One region of the Thermanaerosceptrum fracticalcis genome, then DNA from elsewhere that is predicted to be linked to it. Evidence: a T-box and tRNA genes for the amino acid it is inferred to sense, from the RefSeq annotation. Region 1 holds a T-box; the other holds one or more tRNA genes.
The links. The T-box of region 1 lies ahead of BR63_RS15620 (valine--tRNA ligase). A T-box ahead of a tRNA ligase gene usually reads a tRNA of that ligase, here a tRNA-Val.
Positions count from the first base shown of each region.

Region 2: it has a tRNA-Val gene. The T-box ahead of BR63_RS15620 (valine--tRNA ligase) is inferred to sense a tRNA for this amino acid. The anticodon was not compared.

Region 1 is NZ_CP045798.1:3,061,188-3,071,631, reverse strand. Features, by position in the region: gene BR63_RS15635 (redox-sensing transcriptional repressor Rex) at 152-784, opposite strand; gene BR63_RS15630 (SPOR domain-containing protein) at 862-1,680, opposite strand; gene BR63_RS15625 (bifunctional folylpolyglutamate synthase/dihydrofolate synthase) at 1,737-3,035, opposite strand; gene BR63_RS15620 (valine--tRNA ligase) at 3,040-5,682, opposite strand; T-box leader at 5,900-6,117, opposite strand; gene BR63_RS15615 (TIGR04086 family membrane protein) at 6,208-6,705, opposite strand; gene BR63_RS15610 (ABC transporter substrate-binding protein) at 6,892-7,932, shown strand; gene BR63_RS15605 (DMT family transporter) at 8,003-8,863, shown strand; gene yihA (ribosome biogenesis GTP-binding protein YihA/YsxC) at 9,065-9,685, opposite strand; gene lon (endopeptidase La) at 9,666-10,444, opposite strand, start outside.
Region 2 is NZ_CP045798.1:1,347,818-1,358,261, reverse strand. Features, by position in the region: gene dnaG (DNA primase) at 1-1,211, shown strand, start outside; gene rpoD (RNA polymerase sigma factor RpoD) at 1,201-2,331, shown strand; tRNA gene BR63_RS07170 (tRNA-Ile) at 2,395-2,469, shown strand; tRNA gene BR63_RS07165 (tRNA-Val) at 2,478-2,553, shown strand; gene BR63_RS07160 (gamma-glutamyltransferase) at 2,885-3,148, shown strand; gene BR63_RS07155 (hypothetical protein) at 3,152-3,361, shown strand; gene BR63_RS07150 (tRNA (adenine(22)-N(1))-methyltransferase) at 3,512-4,219, shown strand; gene BR63_RS07145 (Nif3-like dinuclear metal center hexameric protein) at 4,195-5,307, shown strand; gene BR63_RS07140 (zinc ribbon domain-containing protein) at 5,369-6,082, shown strand; gene BR63_RS19490 (stalk domain-containing protein) at 6,118-7,488, shown strand; gene BR63_RS07130 (FAD-dependent oxidoreductase) at 7,738-9,435, shown strand; gene BR63_RS07125 (hypothetical protein) at 9,521-9,694, shown strand; gene BR63_RS07120 (iron-sulfur cluster assembly scaffold protein) at 9,775-10,170, shown strand.

The DNA.
Region 1 (10,444 bases):
AACTTGCATCTGCTAGTTCGTTATTGTCTTTTTTGCCTTACAAGCATATTGATTATTTGATAGGGTTATTTTCGTACTACACTTACTAAAATAACACACTAACGCAAGCCTGTTTTAGGCAGCAAAAAAGACGCCTATTCAAGCGTCTTTCTTATTTCTTATTCATTCCTAAGTTAAAGGTCAATATTTCCAGGTTTACGGCCAAATCCACGTTACGCAGCTCTATATCGTCAGGCACGGAGATGACACGAGGTGCAAAGTTAAGAATGGCTTTGACACCTGCTTGGACCAGGGTATCGGCTACCTCCTGAGCGTAAGGAGCAGGCACGGCAATAATGCCAATCTGCACCCTTTCCTGCTTAACAATCTCCTCTGCACGGGCAATGGGATAAATGGGAATACCCGATAATCTTAAGCCCACTTTATTAATATCGTTATCAAAGACGGCCACCACATTAAAACCTCTCTCCAGGAAGCCCTTGTACTGGGTAAGGGCGGAGCCCAGGTTACCGGCACCGACAATGACTACGTTCCACTTGTTGGAGAGCCCGAGAATCTTAATTATCTGTTCGTTTAAATCCCTTACATTGTACCCTACACCCCGGGTGCCAAACTCACCAAAATAGGCCAGGTCTTTTCGGACTTGGGCGGGAGTACCCCCAACACCGTCAGCAATTTCACCCGAGGAAATAGTAGTTATCCCGTTCTTATCCAGTTGGGTCAGATATCTTGAATATACGGATAATCTAATAATGGTTGCTTCAGGAATCTTCAAGGTTTTCAAGGCCACTCCTCCTTTGTGAGTAATTATAACATAGGCCCAAAGAGTAGTACAAGATTCCTATTTAAATATTCTTTCTATTAGTTAGAATTACCTAAAAACCTGTAATAGTCTTCCACAAGAGCCAGGGCTTGCTGCTGGCTGAGGATAAGGTTTTTTTCCTGCCACTGGCCATTTAACACTTCTAAACTTTTGGCCCAATCCCGACACCTTTCCGTTAAAATCAGTATTCCTTTGGTTGTCTCACGGGCTTTCTCCTGGCGGGCAATATTTAAGCCCATGGTGGATACTTCATACAGTTCCCCGACCAGGAGGGAAAATTTTCCTTTAAAATCACTTTCCGGATAATCTTTTATATCGGTACTGCCGTATAATAACAATCCCTTCTCCAGGCAGATGCTGACCCGGCCCAAAAAAGGCGCAATTTCCTTTTCGGCAAAAGTATCTTCTGCTGCAAATTTAAAAGCGATAGAATTAACCTCACCTTTAACGACAATAGACTTTTGACCATTAACCTGTATACTGTTGGCGAGAGTCAGTAATTTTTCCTGATTGTTGACAAAGCCTAAACAGACCTTGTAAGGAGGCTCTCCGGTTATCACTACGGGCAAACTTTTTTCGGCCAGCTTCCTGCCCAAGGCCAGGGCTTCTTCCTGCTGGCTGAAAGCGGCGATTTGTACTGTATAATAATTAAATTGTTTTAGCCGCAAAACCTTTTTTTTACCCGAACTGTCCTGCTCCGCACTTTTAGTTGGGTTCACGGTTGCTATCTCATCTTTAGCAAGGTTAACAAGATAAAAGCCCCCAACAACCTGTCCTAATACTAAAGACGCAGCAACTACTGCACTAACAACTAGAAATATGGAGAGAAGTCTATTTAGATGAGGCTGTCGCTGCACATTAACACCTCCATCCCACCTTACATTTTATGTTGGATGGGATAGGGTTTAGAACTCTAGCTATTGAGGAGAATTTTACGCGCTTCGCCGATTAGGTATAAAGATCCTGTAATTAACACCAGATCACTTTCTCGGGCTTCCTCTAAACCCTGGTTTATAGCCCTGTTCAGATTTTCAATAATATAAACATCCCCCGGCTCCTTGCCGAAATAGGAGGCCAATTCCTGCCAGTTGCCGGCCCGGGGGGAGAGGGGTTTGGTAATGACCACTTTGTCTACCAGGGAAGCTAAAAAGTTGGCTGCTCCCAGCCGGTCTTTATCGGCCAGCATACCGATGACCAGGATGATTTTCGGATGATGAGGACGTTTATTCCGGAGCCAGCGGGACAAAGCCTCCATTCCCGCGGCATTATGGGCTCCATCTATGACCACCAGGGGATCATGACCCATGATTTCCAGGCGGCCGGGCCAGGCGGCGGCAGCAAAACCTTTTTTAATCTTTTCCCGGGTAATGTTCCATCCCTGGGCCTGGAGGACTTCCAGGACCAGGAGGGCTGTGGCACCGTTAACAAGCTGGTGGTCACCCTGGAGAGACAGATAAAGCTCCCCATAATCCTGCTCCTTCGTCTGCGCCCGGAAAGTCTGGCCTATCTCATCCTCACTGATCTTTTCCCACTGTACCTCTTTAAATACTTCCCACAAAGGAGCCCTCTTTTCCTGGGCTATAGAACGCAGTACGTTAAGTACTTCTTCATCCTGGGCGGCTGTAATCACAGGACGGTTCTTCTTGATAATGCCGCCCTTTCTTATTGCAATCTCCCGGGGTGTGGGACCGAGATAATCCTGGTGGTCCAGGGTCACATTGGTAATGATGGATAAAAGAGGCGAAGAGACCACGTTGGTGGAATCAATGTCCCCGCCCATGCCTACTTCCAGGAGGAGTATATCGACTTTCTCCCGGTAAAAGTAGAGGAAAGCCAAAGCCGTTAACACCTCAAATTCCGTAGGGTATTCACCGGTAGAGGTATACACTTGTTCAGATAAAGGAACCACTTCACTGACCAGCCGGGCAAACTCTTCTTCGGCAATAGGGTTACCATTGATCATATATCGCTCAGTATAGGAAATGAGGTGGGGGGAGGTATAAGCCCCCACCTTGTAGCCCGCTTCCTTTAACACCGCCGCCAGGATAGCGGTAGTGGAACCTTTCCCGTTGGTGCCTCCAATATGGACAACGGGAACTGCCTCATGGGGATTGCCTAACAAGGCCAGAAGTTTTGTTATTCTTGAGAGCCCCAGGTTGATACCGAACTTCGTAAGATTGGCTATAGTCTCCAGCGCTCGGGCATATTCCATAAAACTAACCCCCCAGTGAAGCCATTCTCTCTTCAATGGCCGCTTTCTTAGACTGGTAATCGAGGAGTTTGGCTTTTTCCTTTTCCACAACATCCTTGGGCGCTTTCTCCACAAAACCGGGATTATTCAGTTTGCCTGCCAGGCGGGCAACCTCTTTATGAAGGTTTTCCAGTTCTTTTTGCAGGCGGGCTAACTCCTTCTCCACGTCAACCAGGCCCTTAAGGGGCAGGTAGATTTCTACACCGCTCACTACAGCTGTAACGGCATGTTCCGGCTTAACGGGGTTAATTGGAACAACTTCCAACTGGGAGATCCCCGCTAAGGTCATGATATAGCTTTCCCCGGTCTGTAAGGCCTTGGTTATACTGTCATTTTGAGCCATAAGAATGAGTTCCGCTTTCCTTCCGGGTGGAACATTCATTTCGCTTCTTAAGTTACGGATGGCTTTAATAACCTCCATAATGACAATCATGTCTTCTTCGGCCTTTTCATCAAACTGCCCCTCTTCAAGGGCAGGCCAGGGGGCCAGCATGATGGTCTCTCCCTGGTGGGGCAGGTGCTGCCAGATTTCTTCGGTGATAAAGGGCATGAAAGGATGCAAAAGCTCCATAGTCTTACGTAAGACGTGAGCTAAGACCATTTGGGCCGTACGCTTGCTGCTTTCCGTCTCCTTGCCGTAAAGGCGCGGCTTAATGAGTTCGATATACCAGTCGCAGAATTCATTCCAGATAAATTCGTACAAGACACGGCCTGCTTCCCCCAGGTCATAACGTTCCAGGTTCCGGGTCACTTCTTTGGCGGCCCGGTTGAAACGGCTCATAATCCAGCGGTCGGCCAGGGTATATTCAGGCTGGAAGTCATCTCCTTCATAATCAGCCAGGTTCATTAAGGCGAACCGGGAGGCATTCCAGATTTTATTGGCAAAGTTCCTGGCTGCCTCCAGCCGTTCAAACTGGAACCGCAGGTCATTACCCGGGGTATTGCCGGTGATCAGCATAAAGCGCAGGGTGTCGGCGCCGTACTGCTCAATGACCTCCAGGGGATCCACCCCATTCCCCAGGGATTTACTCATTTTGCGGCCCTGGGCATCCAGGACCAAACCATGGATGAAGACTTCCCTGAAAGGAACATCTTCCATAAACTCCAGGGCTGAAAAGATCATGCGGGCTACCCAGAAAAATATGATATCACGGCCCGTCACCAGTACCGAAGTAGGATAAAAATGTTCCAGTTCCCCGGTTTTCTCCGGCCAGCCCATGGTGGAAAAAGGCCATAACCCCGAACTGAACCAGGTATCGAGGACATCGGGATCCTGTTCCAAACGAGAGCTTTCGCACTTACTACAGGATGTGGGGGGTTCCTTGGCGCAAATGACTTCTCCACAGTCCTGGCAGTACCAGACGGGAATGCGATGGCCCCACCACAGCTGGCGGCTGATGCACCAGTTACGGATATTCTCCATCCAGTTCAAATAAATTTTAGTGAACCTTTCAGGCACAAACCTGGTCCTACCGTCTAAAACGGCCTGGATGGCCGGTTCGGCCAGGGGCTTCATTTTGACAAACCACTGTTTGGAGATCATGGGCTCTACCACGGTATCACAGCGGTAGCACTGGCCTACGGCATGTTCATGTTCTTCCACCTTCACCAAAAGACCCATGGCTTTTAAGTCCTGGACAATCCTTTCCCGGGCCTCATAACGGCTCATGCCCTGGTAGTTGCCGGCATTCTCGTTCATAAAAGCCTCACGGTCCATGACCACTACCTGTTCCAGATTGTGCCGTAAACCCATTTCAAAATCGTTGGGGTCATGGGCGGGGGTTACTTTGACAGCGCCGCTGCCGAATTCTTTATCCACATATTCGTCGGCAAAAATGGGAATAGCCCTGTCCATGAGGGGCAGCATGACTTTTTTGCCAATGAGGTGACGGTAGCGCTCATCCTCTGGATGCACAGCTACGCCCGTATCACCCAGCATGGTCTCCGGCCTGGTGGTAGCCACCACGATGTATTCATCGGAATCGATAACAGGATACTTGATATGCCAGATTTTACCTATCTTCGGTTCATGTTCAACCTCGATATCGGAAATAGTGGTCTGGCACTTGGGGCACCAGTTGATGATATAGTTACCCTGGTAAATCAGTCCTTTTTCATAAAGGCGGACAAAGACTTCCTGTACGGCTTTGGAACACCCTTCATCCAGAGTAAAGCGTTCCCGCTGCCAGTCGCAGGATGTACCCAGTTTTCTGAGCTGCTGGGTGATGCGGTTCCCGTACTGGTGTTTCCAATCCCAGACCCTTTCTAAGAATTTTTCCCGGCCCAGGTCGTATTTGCTAAATCCTTCTTTGGCCAGCTGCTCCTCTACCTTGGCCTGGGTGGCAATCCCGGCATGGTCGGTACCCGGCAGCCAGAGGGTGTTGTACCCCTGCATGCGCCGCCACCTGGTGAGGATATCCTGCAGGGTATTGTCCAGGGCATGTCCCAGGTGCAAGGAACCTGTAACGTTGGGCGGGGGCATGACAATAGAAAAGGGCGTCCTGGTCTTATCAACCTCGGCGTGAAAATACCCGTTGTTTTCCCAGACCTTATACCACTTCTCTTCAACATTCTTAGGATCATAAGTAGTAGGCAAGTTTGTACTCATGAGTATTACCTCCTTGATTAGTTACTAGTTGCTAGTTGCTAGTTATTAGTGTTTATTGATGAATTCCCTAAAACTATTTACTAAGTTTGCTTTTTTTTGAAGAAAGTCTAATTCCGGAAAAATCTGGTGGTGAGAAGGGCTATTATTCACTAGTAATTAGTAACTGATAACTAGTAACTAGTAACTAGTAACTAAAATAGAAATCCCTTCCATTCCAAAAAAGGACGGAAGGGATGCTGTTCCGCGGTACCACCTTAATTCCCGGTAAAGGGCTCTCATCTTTTGCTGTAACGGGCTTACCCGGCGGTATCTACTGAAGTTCAATACCGCACCTTCAGGGCGACTTGGGCCTATACTTGCCTTAGTGAATCTTACAGCCGCGGATTCACCTCTCTGAAAGGATATAGACCTACTACTCCCTTGCGCCGGTTTTCTCTTGTTTTTGTCCTTGTTTCCTATGTTAGCGATTTACATATCTTTTGTCAAGGAACAAGCCCGGCAGGGTGCTCTCGTGAGCCTACACCTCTACCAGGCGCCCGGTCTTTTCTCCTTCCGGGATATGGATTTTTTTTGCGGCCAGTAGAGCAATAAACTGCCGATATAGCCACCGGTAAGACCCCACAGGGACCAAACCAGGAGTTGCCTGCCCATACTGGCCAGGGAAAGAAGCTGGGGTGCCAGTTCCAGATTAACGATAATCCCCAGCATACCCAAGAGCACCCCTACCCAGAGACCGTGGAGCCACCCTTTTTTATTGACCCGGCTGCCGGCGAACAATCCTCCTAAAAATACTCCCAGTAATCCCACCAGGTAGACATAAGCCCCAAACCAGTACGAACCTGCTCCCTTTAGCATAATCCATAACAAACCAAGACAAACGGCACAAAACCAGACACCCAAAGCCGTGGTGAAACCCAGCCAGACAGCCTTTAACTCTAAGCCGTATTCCGGTCCCTCATAAAACCTTTGTAAAGAACCGGGAACTTGTTTAATCTTTCGCCAAAACCTTAGGTCCCTCCTCATACCAATCCCCCTCCGGTCTAGAATACCTAGCTAATACTTATGCAGTTTGTGCCATGGTATGACATTTCCTTGCTGTACGGAGACTTGTGCCCTACGAATTTATACTTTCGGACTGGTATAAAACAGGCATATACTTTTTTCCTTGTAAATAAAAAGTATATTAAAGTCTATTTATCCGGAGGTGGTATGGTGTCTAAACACAGACTGGCCATATGCATTCTTATTCTCTTATTATTGTTAACAGCCACCTGCTCCTGCAGCAGTACGGAACCTGCCCCCTTACCGAAAAAAGATGTGCCGGTTGCTGATATAAAAGTAACGGAAGTGGTACATTCCCTGGTCTTTCTTCCCCTCTATACCGCCATAGAGCTTGGCTATTTCCGGGACGAGGGACTGAACGTTAGCCTGGAAACCGCCTGGGACAGTAATACGGGCTATACTAAACTGTTTAACGGGGAAACCCATCTCCTCCTGGCGGGACCGGAGCTAAGTTTTTATTATCTCCAGCAAAAGAAGAAGCAAGAAACCATTCATCTAGCCCAGTTAATACAAAAAAACGGTCATATGTTAGTAGCCCGGAAAGCAGAAGAACCTTTCCACTGGCAGAAACTAAAGGGCAAGGTGGTAATCGGTGAAAGCGCAGGCTCTCTCCCCGAAATGATTTTTGAACAGACGCTGCGCAAACAAAACCTCAAGCCTCTGATTAACGTTCATATCATCCAAAATCTAAATTACAAGACCTTCACCGGGACTTATCGGGCAGGAACCGGCGATTACCTCCTGGCCATGGAACCTTGGGCTTCTGGGTTAGAAAAAGAGAATGCGGGATTAGTGGTATCTTCGGCGGATGATTTTCCAGATGCTTTACCCTATGCTACTGTAATGGCCACTCCCGAATATGTGAAAAAACACAGTGCCCTCTGCCAAAAGTTTCTCAATGCCTACTGGCGGGGACTGCACTGGACCAACATGCATTCCCCCGAGGAACTCCAGGCAATCGCCCAAAAATATTTCCCCCAGGAAAAAGAAAGTACCCTTTTAAGGGGAATAAGCCGTTACAAGACCCTGGGCTTATGGCCGGATACTCCCCTTGTCAGTGAAACCGGTATGGAAAAAATCCAGAAACTCATGCTGGAAAGTAAAGAACTTAACGCCAAACTAAATATCAATGGTTTAATAGACAATACCTTTGCCCGGAAAGCCCTTGATAAGTACCGGACCAATTAAAAACCTTGTATCTTGACTCCCTCCCCGGCCTATGGAAAAATATATGTGTTAGCGAGGAGGGACAGAATAGATGACTAAACTTGCCCCATGGCAGGCTGATTTACTTTTACTGGGCGTGGCCGCTACCTGGGGAGCCACCTTTATTACCGTAAAAAATGCCCTGGGTGGCATTTCTCCCTTTGTTTTTATTACCATCCGTTTTACCCTGGCTTTTCTCTTTCTCCTTCTTATTTACAGGCCTGAAAAGGAACTTTTAAAGAGGCGCAATCTTAGGGCCGGAGTTATTATCGGTTTATTCCTCTTCGGAGGTTACGCCTTTCAAACAGTGGGACTCCAGTATACCAGCGCTGCCAACGCTGGTTTTATTACGGGTTTATCCGTAGTGCTGGTACCGCTTCTCAGTATCTTTATTAGCAAGAAATATCCCAATCTTTACGTGCTGGGTGGAGCCCTGGCAGCGAGCCTGGGACTGGGTCTCATGACTTTGGATGAACATTTAAGCTTTCATCCGGGAGACCTGCTGATCCTTCTCTGCGCCGTTTCCTTTGCCCTGCACATTATCACCATCGGTATCTTTGCCCCCCATCAGGATACAACCATCCTGACCGTTACTCAGATAGGCTTCGTAGCCTTATTAAGTTTAATACTTACTTTTTTCCTTCCCCAGGAAACCTGGCAGATCACCTGGCGAAAAGATCTCTGGATTGCCTTAGGCTTAACCGCCATCCCGGCTACTTCCCTGGCCATCCTTATTCAAAACCGGGTCCAGCAATATACCTCCCCCGCCCGTACGGCCATCATCTTTGCCACAGAGCCCGTCTTCGGGGCCTTCTTCGCGTGGTATTTCGGGGGGGAAATTCTTACCGGCCAGGCTGTATGGGGAGCTGCCCTCGTTTTAACGGGTATGCTCCTGGCCGAACTGAAGGAATAAATATGCGGCTGCGCCGCTTCGACTTCCGCTATCCGATTTCCGATGTTCTAATGATTAGTCTTACTGTTCTTTCTTGAAGCTAAGATATGTCATTAATATATTCTTAAAGAAAAATAAAAAAACAGGCGGGTTATTCATGTACCTGCCTGTTTCATTTATAGTGGGCAAATCCAGTAAGGATATCAGTACAGTAGTCGGAAGTCAGAAGTCAGAAGTCGCTCTTCGGTAATCGGCGCAGCGGTCCATCCGTTCCTCAACCCACCGGTGTAACTCCTCCAGCCCCGTACCCGTTTCGGAAGAAAAGACAATTAAGGGTACTTGGGAATCTAGTTTCAACTCAGTTTTAATTGTTTTAACATGGGATAACCATTGTCCCCGGGATATTTTATCGGCCTTTGTGGCCACGATTAAAGTGGGTAACTGGTAATGTACCAGCCATTCATACATGGCAAGATCGTCTTTAGTAGGAGGATGGCGGATATCGATAATCTGGATGACACCCACCAGTTGCCGGCGCTCTCTAAGATATTCCTCAATAAATTTTCCCCAGCGTGCTTTTAACTCTTTAGACACCCTGGCAAAACCATAGCCAGGCAGGTCCACAAAGTACCAGGCTTTATTGATGTGGTAGAAGTTGAGGGTCTGGGTTTTCCCTGGTTGACTGCTGGTACGGGCTAAGCCTTTTCTATTAAGAAACTTATTAATTAACGAAGATTTGCCCACATTGGAACGGCCTACCAGGGCAATCTCCGGGTCCTGAGATGCGGGGTACTGCTTAGGACTCACAGCGCTGATGGTAAAATCAGCTGTGGTTATCTTCATTTTTCTCCTCCAAAGCAATTTTTAAAACTTCGTCCATATTTTCTACCAGGACAAATTCTAAGCCACGCTTAATGTTAGCCGGGATATCCTCCAGGTCTTTTTTGTTTTCCTGAGGTAGAACGATGATTCTGCTTCCGGCTCTGTGGGCCGCCAGTACTTTCTCCTTGATACCGCCCACAGGCAACACCCGTCCCCTTAGGGTGATTTCCCCGGTCATAGCAATCTCCCGCTTGACTTTTCTGTTACTGAGGGCCGAGGCAAGGGCTGTGGCCATGCTAATACCTGCGGAGGGCCCGTCTTTGGGAATGGCCCCTTCCGGTACATGTATATGGACATCATACTTCTCGTGGAAGTTTTCTTCAATCCCTAGTTCCGCAGCTCTGGACCTGACATAAGTATAACCGGCCTGGGCTGACTCTTTCATCACATCACCCAGTTTTCCCGTTAACAGCAGTTTACCGGTTCCTTTCAGTACTGAAACTTCTATATTGAGAATATCTCCGCCTACTTCCGTCCAGGCCAGGCCTGTCACTACCCCAATCATATTTTCTTTTTCCGAAATACCATAACGGTAGCGGGGTATCCCCAAAAACTTGTCTAAGTTGCGGCTGGTCACAGTCACTGCTTTCTGGGAGCCTTCGGCAATGATCTTGGCCGCCTTACGGCAGATGGCCGCCAGTTCCCTCTCCAGGTTTCGCACACCCGCTTCCCGTGTATAGTGCCGAATAACACTTAAGATGGTATTGTTGCTGATATCCA
Region 2 (10,444 bases), 1.7 Mb from region 1:
CTATTTGTGACGAACGAGGACGTGTCGTGGGCTTCGGCGGCCGGGTATTGGATGATTCTTTACCTAAGTACTTAAATTCCCCGGATACGCCGCTTTTTAGTAAAGGGAGATTTCTGTATGGTCTGAATCTAGCCAAGGGACCCATCCGCACTCAGGATCAGGTCATCATTATGGAAGGTTATATGGATGTAATCACTGCTCACCAGCACGGGATTAGTAATGCTGTGGCGACTTTGGGTACAGCCCTCACTACTGAACAGGCTAGAATGATGATGCGTTACACCTATAATACCGCCACCTGTTTTGATGCCGACAGTGCAGGACAGGAGGCCACCCTGCGGGGCCTCGATATTCTCCGGCAATTAGGCTGTCATGTTTCCGTCGTAACCATACCTGACGGCAAAGACCCCGATGAATTTCTTAACAAACAGGGTAGAGAGGCATTTTTAAAAAGAATACAGGAAGCCCTCCCCCTTTTAGAATATAAACTGCAGAAAATGCTGGAAAAATACGATGCTAGTACCGTAAATGGTAAAATCCAGGTGGTGCAGGGACTCATACCCGACCTTCATAAGGTACAGAGTCCCGTAGCCAGGCAAGGTTTTATCCAGTTGTTGGCCGATAAGCTTGGCTTTCCCGAGGTAGCTATTCATGCCGAGATCAGGAAATACCAGCAGGGAGAGGCTGGGCCAAATACAGGGGATAGAAACCTCAAATTGAGTAAGAATAAATTCGTTGCCGTTTCGGCCACCGCAAAGGCGGAGAGAACTCTCATCCGCCTGGCAGTAGAGATTCCGGAAATCACCCCGCAAATTGAAGAAGCCGGTGGGATAGAGCTTTTTACCCATAATTCTTTAAAAGAAATTTATCAGCTGAATTTAGTTATGCGTCAGGCTGGTCATAATATAAAGGCCAATGATTTAATGGCCTTTTTGGAAGCCAAAGAAAGCCAGGAAATCCTGGCAGAAATACTGATGGCCGATGAACTGCCCCAAGATTGGGAACGTGCCTTAAGAGACTGTCTTACAATTTTAGAACTTGAATATATTAATAGAAAAATCCAGGAAAAAAGCAACCTTATGATTCAATGTGAACAAAAGGGTGATATCAGCAAATCCCAAGAGTTGATGGCTCACATCCAACAATTGGTTATCCATAAACAGAGATTAATAGCTACCCTACGGAAGGGGGGGAATGGGTTTGAAAACTGAAAAAGACATAGAACAACTAAAAATTAATGGCGTGAAAGAACTTATCCAGAAAGGCAAAAAACGCGGTATTTTAACCTACCGTGAAATAATGGATACTCTACAGGGTGTGGAAATGACCCCTGAACAGATAGACGAGGTTTATGAACACCTCGGTTCCATGGGTATTGATGTGGTGCCTGATTCTGCTGATATTGAATCTTTCGGCGATGCACATGAGCCGGAGGTTATGGATGACCACCCGGAAGTTGAGGATGGGGAGATTGAAATTGATCTTTCCGTACCTGAGGGTGTTGGCATTGATGACCCTGTACGCATGTACTTAAAGGAAATTGGCCGGGTTCCCCTGCTCTCAGCTGAAGAGGAAGTGGAATTAGCTAAGAGGATGGAGCAGGGAGATGAGGAAGCCAAGCGTCGTTTGGCTGAAGCCAACTTGCGGCTTGTGGTCAGTATCGCCAAGCGCTATGTAGGTAGGGGCATGTTGTTTTTAGATTTGATCCAGGAAGGTAACCTGGGCTTAATCAAAGCGGTAGAAAAATTTGATTACCGGAAAGGCTATAAGTTCAGTACTTACGCTACCTGGTGGATTAGGCAGGCCATTACCAGAGCCATTGCTGACCAGGCCCGGACCATTCGTATTCCTGTGCATATGGTGGAAACCATCAACAAGCTCATTAGGGTTTCACGTCAATTGTTGCAAGAGTTAGGCCGGGAGCCATCACCTGAGGAAATCGCCAAAGAGATGGATATTCCTGTGGAAAGGGTGAGGGAAATTCTAAAAATTGCCCAGGAACCTGTATCCCTGGAAACGCCCATTGGCGAAGAAGAAGACAGTCATTTAGGCGATTTTATTGAGGATGAAGATGCACCGGCACCTGCCGAAGCGGCCTCCTTTATTCTCCTCAAGGAACAGTTGGAAGAAGTTCTGGAGACATTAACTCCCCGGGAAGAAAAAGTCCTCCGTTTACGTTTTGGTCTCGATGACGGGCGGGCCCGCACCCTGGAAGAAGTAGGCCAGGAATTTGGCGTTACCCGGGAAAGAATCAGGCAAATAGAAGCCAAAGCCTTAAGAAAACTTCGTCACCCCAGCCGCAGCCGCAAATTAAAAGATTATTTGGATTAAATTACTATTGACCGCTGCGGAAAATTATTATACAATAATCATTGTCTCCGATGGAGATTGACCGGGCCTATAGCTCAGCGGTAGAGCAACCGGCTCATAACCGGTTGGTCCCTGGTTCGATCCCAGGTGGGCCCACCAACTAAATTGGGCGATTAGCTCAGCTGGGAGAGCGCCTGCCTTACAAGCAGGATGTCGGCAGTTCGATCCTGTCATCGCCCACCATCTTTAAACAAAACATAGCACCATGCTCATGCATGGTGCTTTTTGTGCGCGACAACGGGGACGGTTCTACTGTCGCATTGCTTTTGTTTGCGACAATGTTCTGTCATTTATCAACTGGTGAAGTAATTATGCACTTACGCAAGCGTGACCCTAAATTAAGACTTTTTTATGATATAATAAGCATGATGAAGCCGGGTAACGGGTAAAACGGGTAGACTAGAGGGGGATCTCTATGCATCGTCCTGTGGTCATGGGTAAACTTGGTATGGTTTAATGCCATGGAAGCTGCCATTACGGTTAATGTCGTTCTCAATGTGGTGTAGCCCTATGCTTGCGGCATGGGCGGGGATGTCTTCTTTCTGTACCCGGTTGTGTCCACGCCTGGCAGGAAATTTATGAGCGATTCGCCACCAAGAGTTTGGCATATTTATTTGCCCCGACCATAGATTATGCCCAGGGTTTCCCAGCCAGTCATCACCTGGTAGAAATTATCCGCAAATATAGTGATATACTACAAAAGGACCGGGAACTGCAAAAAAAATTTTTTACCCCGGGGCAGCGTTTCCCGTCCCGGAGATATCATCTGCCAGGATGATTAATGGACTTTTACCTGGGAACTATCGCCCAGAAGATAGAGAAAGAATTTTCCACCTCGTTCCAGAATCTCCGCATAGAACAGACTAAAGAAAAACTAAGGTTCGCCGCCAGTTATGGCATCCGGCCACTGGCGGCATTAGGCACATCCTGTGTCGTCGAAATCAGACCACCCTCAACATTCCATTTATGGAATGTTGAGGGTGGGGTCTGACCATATGAATGCCCCTCTGATTTTTCATCCTCACTTCGCAAAGTCTGTTTCGCTATGCTCCAATATGGAACTTTTATGGCAAATTCCTTATTCTGAGGATTACTTTCAGGGTAGTGGTGTACTACTTCATTGAAAGAAAGAGGTAATAACGTGCTCAATTTATCCCAGCGTTTACTGGCCCTGGCCCGTTTGGTGCCGCAGGGTTCCAGGGTGGCAGATATCGGTACGGACCATGCTTTTCTCCCCTGTTATTTGGTGAAAGAAGGGATTGCTTCCTTTGTCATAGGCGTGGATGTTCATGAAGGACCATACCAGGCGGCCTGCCGTACCGTGAGGGCCTACAATGTGGCGGAACAGGTAGAAATACGGCGGGGCGACGGGCTGACAGCGCTTATGCCGGGTGAGGTAGATGTGGTGATTATTGCCGGGATGGGAGGAAGTACCGGCAGGGACATTTTAGAGAATTCTCCTCAAGTAGTGGAAAAACTGAAAAAAATGATTTTCCAGCCCATGAACGGAGCTGACGTAGTTCGCAGGTGGCTGTCGGAGCATAACTGGGTGATTACCGGAGAGGATATTATTTACGAAGATAAAAGACTTTTTGTGGTAATTGCTGCGGAAAAAGGGGAAAGAACGGCCCTCACGGAAGAAGAAATTCATTATGGGCCTCTCTTAATCAAGATGAGACACCCTTTACTGCAGGAAGTTTTACAGAAAGATATAGAAGCGATGCAGGAAATACTCAAGCAGTTGGCGAAATCTCAAAATCAAGAGAGTAGAGTAAAAGTAAATGAATTTACGAGAAAAATCCACATGGCAAAGGGGTTACAGGAATGGTTGTTCGCTGCCAAACAGTAGCACAGTTAATTGAAAAATTTGCACCCAAATACTTGGCCGAGGACTGGGATAATATCGGCCTGCAGATAGGCGACCCGGCCCAGGAGGTAAGGAAGATTTTTGTCTCCCTGGATTTGAACCTAGAAGTCCTTGATGAAGCCCTCAGCCTGGGCGCAGACATGCTTGTTGTGCACCATACGCCCCTTTTCAAACCCCTTAAAAACATCAGGACTGATTTGCCTTTGGGCCGCCTTATTGCCAGGATTGTGGAAAACCGGCTGGTTCTCTATACTGCTCATACCAACCTGGATTCGACCTGGGGTGGTGTAAATGATGTTTTGGCCCAAAAACTCAAGCTCCAGGATGTAACAATACTCTCCTCCGGCTGGCAGCAGAAACTCTTTAAACTGGTGGTATTCGTGCCCCTGGATTACGTGGAAAAGGTTCGTGAGGCCATTTCTGTGGCAGGAGGAGGGTGGATCGGTAATTACTCCGACTGTACATTCCAGTTAAAAGGCACGGGGACTTTCCGGCCCTTGTCCGGCACCAATCCTTTTATCGGTGAGCAGGGTAAACTGGAATATGTTGAGGAAATTCGCCTGGAGACCATTGTTCCGGAAGAAATTCTTTCTAAAGTCGTGAAAGCTATGCTCAAAGCACATCCCTATGAAGAAGTGGCTTATGACATCTATCCCCTGGCCAACCCCGGTAAGCAGGCAGGTTTGGGGAGAGTGGGTTATTTGGCTGCACCCTTATCCCTAGCAGATTTTATTGAACTCGTGAAAGAATCCCTGGGGATATCTCATGTCCGTTATTGCGGCGATTTGCATAAAACCGTCCGTAAAATTGCCTTATGCGGGGGAAGCGGCGCTTCTTTTATTGCCCAGGCCGTTTTTGCCGGTGTCCAGGTTTTGTTAACTGGAGATATCAAGTACCATGAGGCCCAGGAAGCTCTTTCTCAGGACCTGGCACTGGTGGACGGCGGCCATTTTGCCACAGAACAGCCTGTTGTTGATGTATTGGCCGATTTCCTCCGCCAGCAGCTGGCTAAGGAGGATGTACAGGTTTTTGTTTCCCGGATCAATACAGATCCTTTTCGTTATTTATAGGATGGGAAGTTATTTCCTGTCCTTTTATTTTTTTTAAGATCATCAAGAGAGGAGAGGTAGTATGGAACAAGCAAGATTAATATGGGATTTGCAAGCAATCGCCCAGGAAGAGTATGTCCTGCAGAAAAAAGAAGGATTAAAGTCTCTGGTGGTTCGCTTAAAACAACTGCAGGACAGCATTAAAAGAGCGGAAGAAGAAAGCAGCAAACTGGGTAACCTCCTTGCCGGGGCAGAGGCTAAGGCTACCAAGCTTGATACAGAAGTAGCGAGGATCACCAAACAGGCCCAGGGAAGTAAGGATAAGTTGTACCAGGCCAAAGGCGGGTCTTTAAAAGAATTATTAAGTTTACAGCAATCTCTGATCAAAATGGAAGAAGAAGTGAATAAGAGTGAAAACCGTTACATGGAGGTACTGAATGAGATAGAAAACCTCAAGAAGAAACAAGAGCAGGTGAAGGAAATTATTAAATCCCTGAAGAAAGAATATAACGAGGGTGTGAAGGAGTATAAGAAAGCCGTAAGCCAGCTGGATTTTAAACTTGCCGAACTAAAACTAAAGAGGGAGGAAATCGAGGAGCAATTAAGTCCTGAGACATTACGGCTTTATACGGAAACGGAAAGGCGTTTTCCCAGGAATGCCGTGGCAAAAATCAAAGGGGGGACTTGTTCAGGCTGCCACATCAGTATCCCCTCGGTTTTAGTCCTGCGCATCAAAGAGGGTAAAACTTTACAGCGCTGCGACAACTGCGGGAGAATTTTAATAAACATTCCCTAAGCACCTAGTTTTAGCTGAGTTAAGTGGAGGACAGCATGAAAAAAAGAGCAACAATAATCATTCTAATCTTTTTACTTTTCATCTCTCTTCATGTACAGGCAGCAGAATTATCCTATAGCATAAAAGATCAAACCTATTACCAGGTGACCACTACTTATTACTTTAAAAACGTGGGCACATCGACTGCCCGGGATATTAATCTTGCCATAACATTACCCAATGTCTATTTAACGAAAAACATGCCCTATTCCCATTTGATAGCCACCAAATACTCACAAGAGCCCCTGGAAATCACTACAGACCTGAAAGGCAATCGCACCGGTAAGTTTAATATTGCGGCTATTAAGCCAGGTGAAAAAAAAAGCTTAAGTATCCAGCAAGTTTACCGCGTGGGTAAGATTAGTTTTACCATTGATCCTGGGAAAATAGAAAGTTATAAGCCCCTGGAGCCGGCATTGATTCCTTATTTGAAGCCGGCACCGGGCATCGAGAGCGATAATCCCCTAATCATCAAGAAAGCCAAGGAGATAACCGGAGGGGAAACCAATCCTTTTCTTAAAGCCAAAAAGATTTTTGCTTTTTTGAACAGCCATATGCATTATGCCGATAAACCCACAGATCCTGCCAATAAGGGGGCTCTCTCCGCATTGCAAACAGGGATCGGGGTCTGTGAGGATTACTCTGATTTAATGGTAGCCCTTCTGCGGGCTGTAGGGGTACCAAGCCGCACTGTGGCCGGGTGGATGGGAACTATAAGCCAACCCCAGGTGACTATTGCCGACGAAAGCGGTCAGAAGCTTCCGGGTCATATGTGGGTGGAATACTACCTGCCTGGTTATGGCTGGATACCGGCTGATCCCACTTATACATATCTCTATAATGGGGTTCCTACCGTTGATTACAGCAGGTTGACGGGATTAAATGAACTGCGTTATGCAGAGGAAAGCGAGGCAGAAAGTTACCGGGTTTATTACAGTTACTATAATGGTAAATTGGAAGGATACTTCACCATCACCTTAACCAAAAGCCAGATTCCCCCCAGTTATGATGCCGACCGGGAACCGGTAACCCTTTACCTGGAAGGACTGCCCCTTATTTATGATGTCGAACCGGTAATTGCCGGAGGACGTACTTTAGTACCGCTGCGGGGCATTTTCAGTACTCTGGGGGCTCTTGTATCCTGGGATGAAGCTTCCCAAACCGTAACAGCCAGGACAGCCTCTAAAACAATTACCCTGAAGATTGGGAGCACCAATGCACAAATAAACGGACAAAATGTAGTCCTGGATGTCCCGCCCCAAATTATTGCCAACAGGACCATGGTGCCCCTGCGCTTTATTGGCGAAGCCCTGGGGGTACAAGTTAACTGGGATAGTAATATCAGAGTGATCAATCTCAACTTTTAATCTTTTTCCCTCAATGCCGGTTACCGGCAGTTTTTTTGATATCATAATCCGCCCGGAGGACTCCCGCCTCTAAGCGAAGCGTAGGCGGGAGAGGCTCACGCAGTCATTAACGGGTGCAGTGGAGAAGTGGACATGTAATTATTGTTGACGTATGCTCAAAATAGGTTTAGTATAGAGATGAATTAAATTTAACAAATGTTTATAATATAAACGAATACAGATTGTAAATATTAGCAGAGGGGGGCTTTTATGACCAACAAGTATGTGATTATTGGCGGGGTTGCATGTGGACCTAAGGTTGCAGCGAGATTGCGCCGCTTAGACCTGGATGCGGAAATTACCATTATTGAAAAGGGAGAAATTCTCTCCTATGGCGGTTGTGGTATGCCATATTACATTTCCGACGAAGTGCATGATATCAAGGAACTGTGGAGTACGCCCGTAGGTGTTCCCCGTGACGTCCAGTTCTTTAAGAAAGTAAAAAATATCGAGATTATGGATAGAACCCTGGCCCAGAAAATCAACCGTACAGAGAAAAAAGTTGAGGTAGTGAGACTGGAAACTGGTGAGGTCCAGGAGATCTCTTATGACAAGCTGGTATTAGCTGTTGGGGGCACACCCGTGGACCCGCCCATTCCCGGGAAAAACTTAAACAATGTGTATAAACTGAATCATCCCTATGATGCCGAAGGAATTAAAAAAGCTGTAGGCACTGGTAAAATTAAAAATGCGGTTATTGTAGGCGGGGGGTTAATAGGTTTAGAAGTAGCCGAATCCTTAACAAAACTGGGCATCAAAGTCGTTATTGTGGAGATGCTGGATCGTGTCTTACCCAAAATGCTGGATATCGAAATGGCCAGTCTCTTAATGCATGACATGAGAGTTAACGGGGTCGATATTTCCGTCAATAATAAGGTTTTAAGTTTCGAAGGTGACGACCAGGGGAACCTGAAGGCAGTTGTGACAGAACAGGGGACCATAGAAGCCCAACTGGCCCTGGTCTCCATTGGTGTAAGACCCAACAGTAAACTTGCTCAGGAAGCAGGTTTGGAAATAACAGACAATGACGCCATCAAAGTAAACGAATACCTGCAAACAACAGACCCGGATATCTATGCCGGTGGCGATTGTGTAGATAATTATCATTTAATTTTAAAGAAACGAGTCTATACCCCTTTGGGCGATCTGGCCAATATCCATGGAAGGATAATTGCCAATAATATTGCCGGGACTCCGGAAGAATTTCCAGGTGTATTGGGAACAACTATTTGCAGGGTTTTTGATTTTAACGCGGGTAGTGTAGGGCTTACTGAAGAGAGGGCGCGGGAACTACATTATGATGTGGTCACAGTACTTGCACCTGGGCCTGATAAAGCCCATTTTTATCCAACAGCAAAAACTATTTTTATTAAACTGGTCGGAAACAAAAAAGATGGAAAAATTATTGGCGCACAGGTTATCGGACCTGGTGATGTGGCCAAAAGGTTGAATATGTTAAGTTTGGGACTTTATTATGGAATAACGGCCAAAGAAATGGCCAAGATGGATCTTGCTTATGCTCCACCTTTTGCGCCTGCTATGGATAACTTAATCACGGCGGCCAATATTATACAAAACAAGATTGATGGTATTGCCAAATCCATTTCCGTATTGGATGTAAAGAAAAAGTTAGAGAATAATGAAGACTTTATCTTATTGGATGTGAGAAGCCCTAAAGAAGTAGAAGAGATGTCTTTACCTTATAAAAACGTAGTCTATATACCCCTGGGTGTGTTAAGAGAAAAGTATGACCAACTTCCTCGCGATAAGGAAATTATCATATTCTGTAAAGTTAGCCTGCGGGGATATGAGGCGCAAAGGATATTAGAAGAAAAGGGATTTACCAATATCAAGTTTATGGATGGCGGCATAGTGAGCTGGCCTTTCGAACGTAGTGTCAAGAAATGATAAGATAAGAGGTGGTTAATCATGGCCCAATGTAACAGTAATACCCGTGGCTGTAACGAAGAGAAATGTGGACAGGATGCATGTCATGGTGGTAAGAAAAGTTATCAAAGCCAACCTCATATGTCAGGAGTTTAAAATACCTTTGCTGTGTGTCCTGCCCTTGCAATCCTCCCTCAGTACCTTGGGTGATGAAGGCAGGATAGAAGAATTTAACAGTGAGGAGTTCTTAAAGACCGACCTTTTACTTGTTCAGTTTTAGAAGCCAATCGTATAGGCATATAGTTAGAAGGTGCTCTCATAGATAGAGAGTACCTTTTACTTAGAGAGGGAGGTTTTTATATGTATACCGAGAAGATATTAGACCACTTTACTAATCCGCGTAACCTGGGAGTTTTGGAAGATGCCGATGGCATCGGCGTATTGGGAGATCCAGGATGTGGAGATTATATAAAAGTCTATATTAAGGTAACTGATGATCATATTAGTGATATACGCTTTCAGATAGCCGGATGTCCGGCGGCCATTGCCTGTGGCAGTGCCATGACCGAACTGGCGAAAGGCAAATCCATAGATGAGGCCGCGGAAATTTGCGATGCAGATATACTGGAGTACCTGGGGGGGCTTCCCGAGGAAAAGGCCCACTGTTCCAATCTGGGAGCGGGTGCTTTACAAAATGCCATCATTAATTATCTGGTAAAAGCGCTGCAACAGCAAGAGCATGTAACTGTTATCTAGATAAGGTATGGGGCATTAGGTGGTCATATGTATAGAACCCTGTTTATAGTATAATTAATGGGTTCTCATGAGTGCCAGAAGCAAAATTGCGGAAGCTATTATCAAAGGCAAGGCCATGAGGATAGAAGGTGGGAATTATAAAATCGCGAAAGGTGTTATAAGTGGTGACGGGTCTGATTGCCCTGATTTTAAATATTGTTTTACCCGAAGACCAGGAAAAAGGATTACAAAATAAAAAGGTCGAATCTATCACGGAAAAGGCTTAACATCTTGT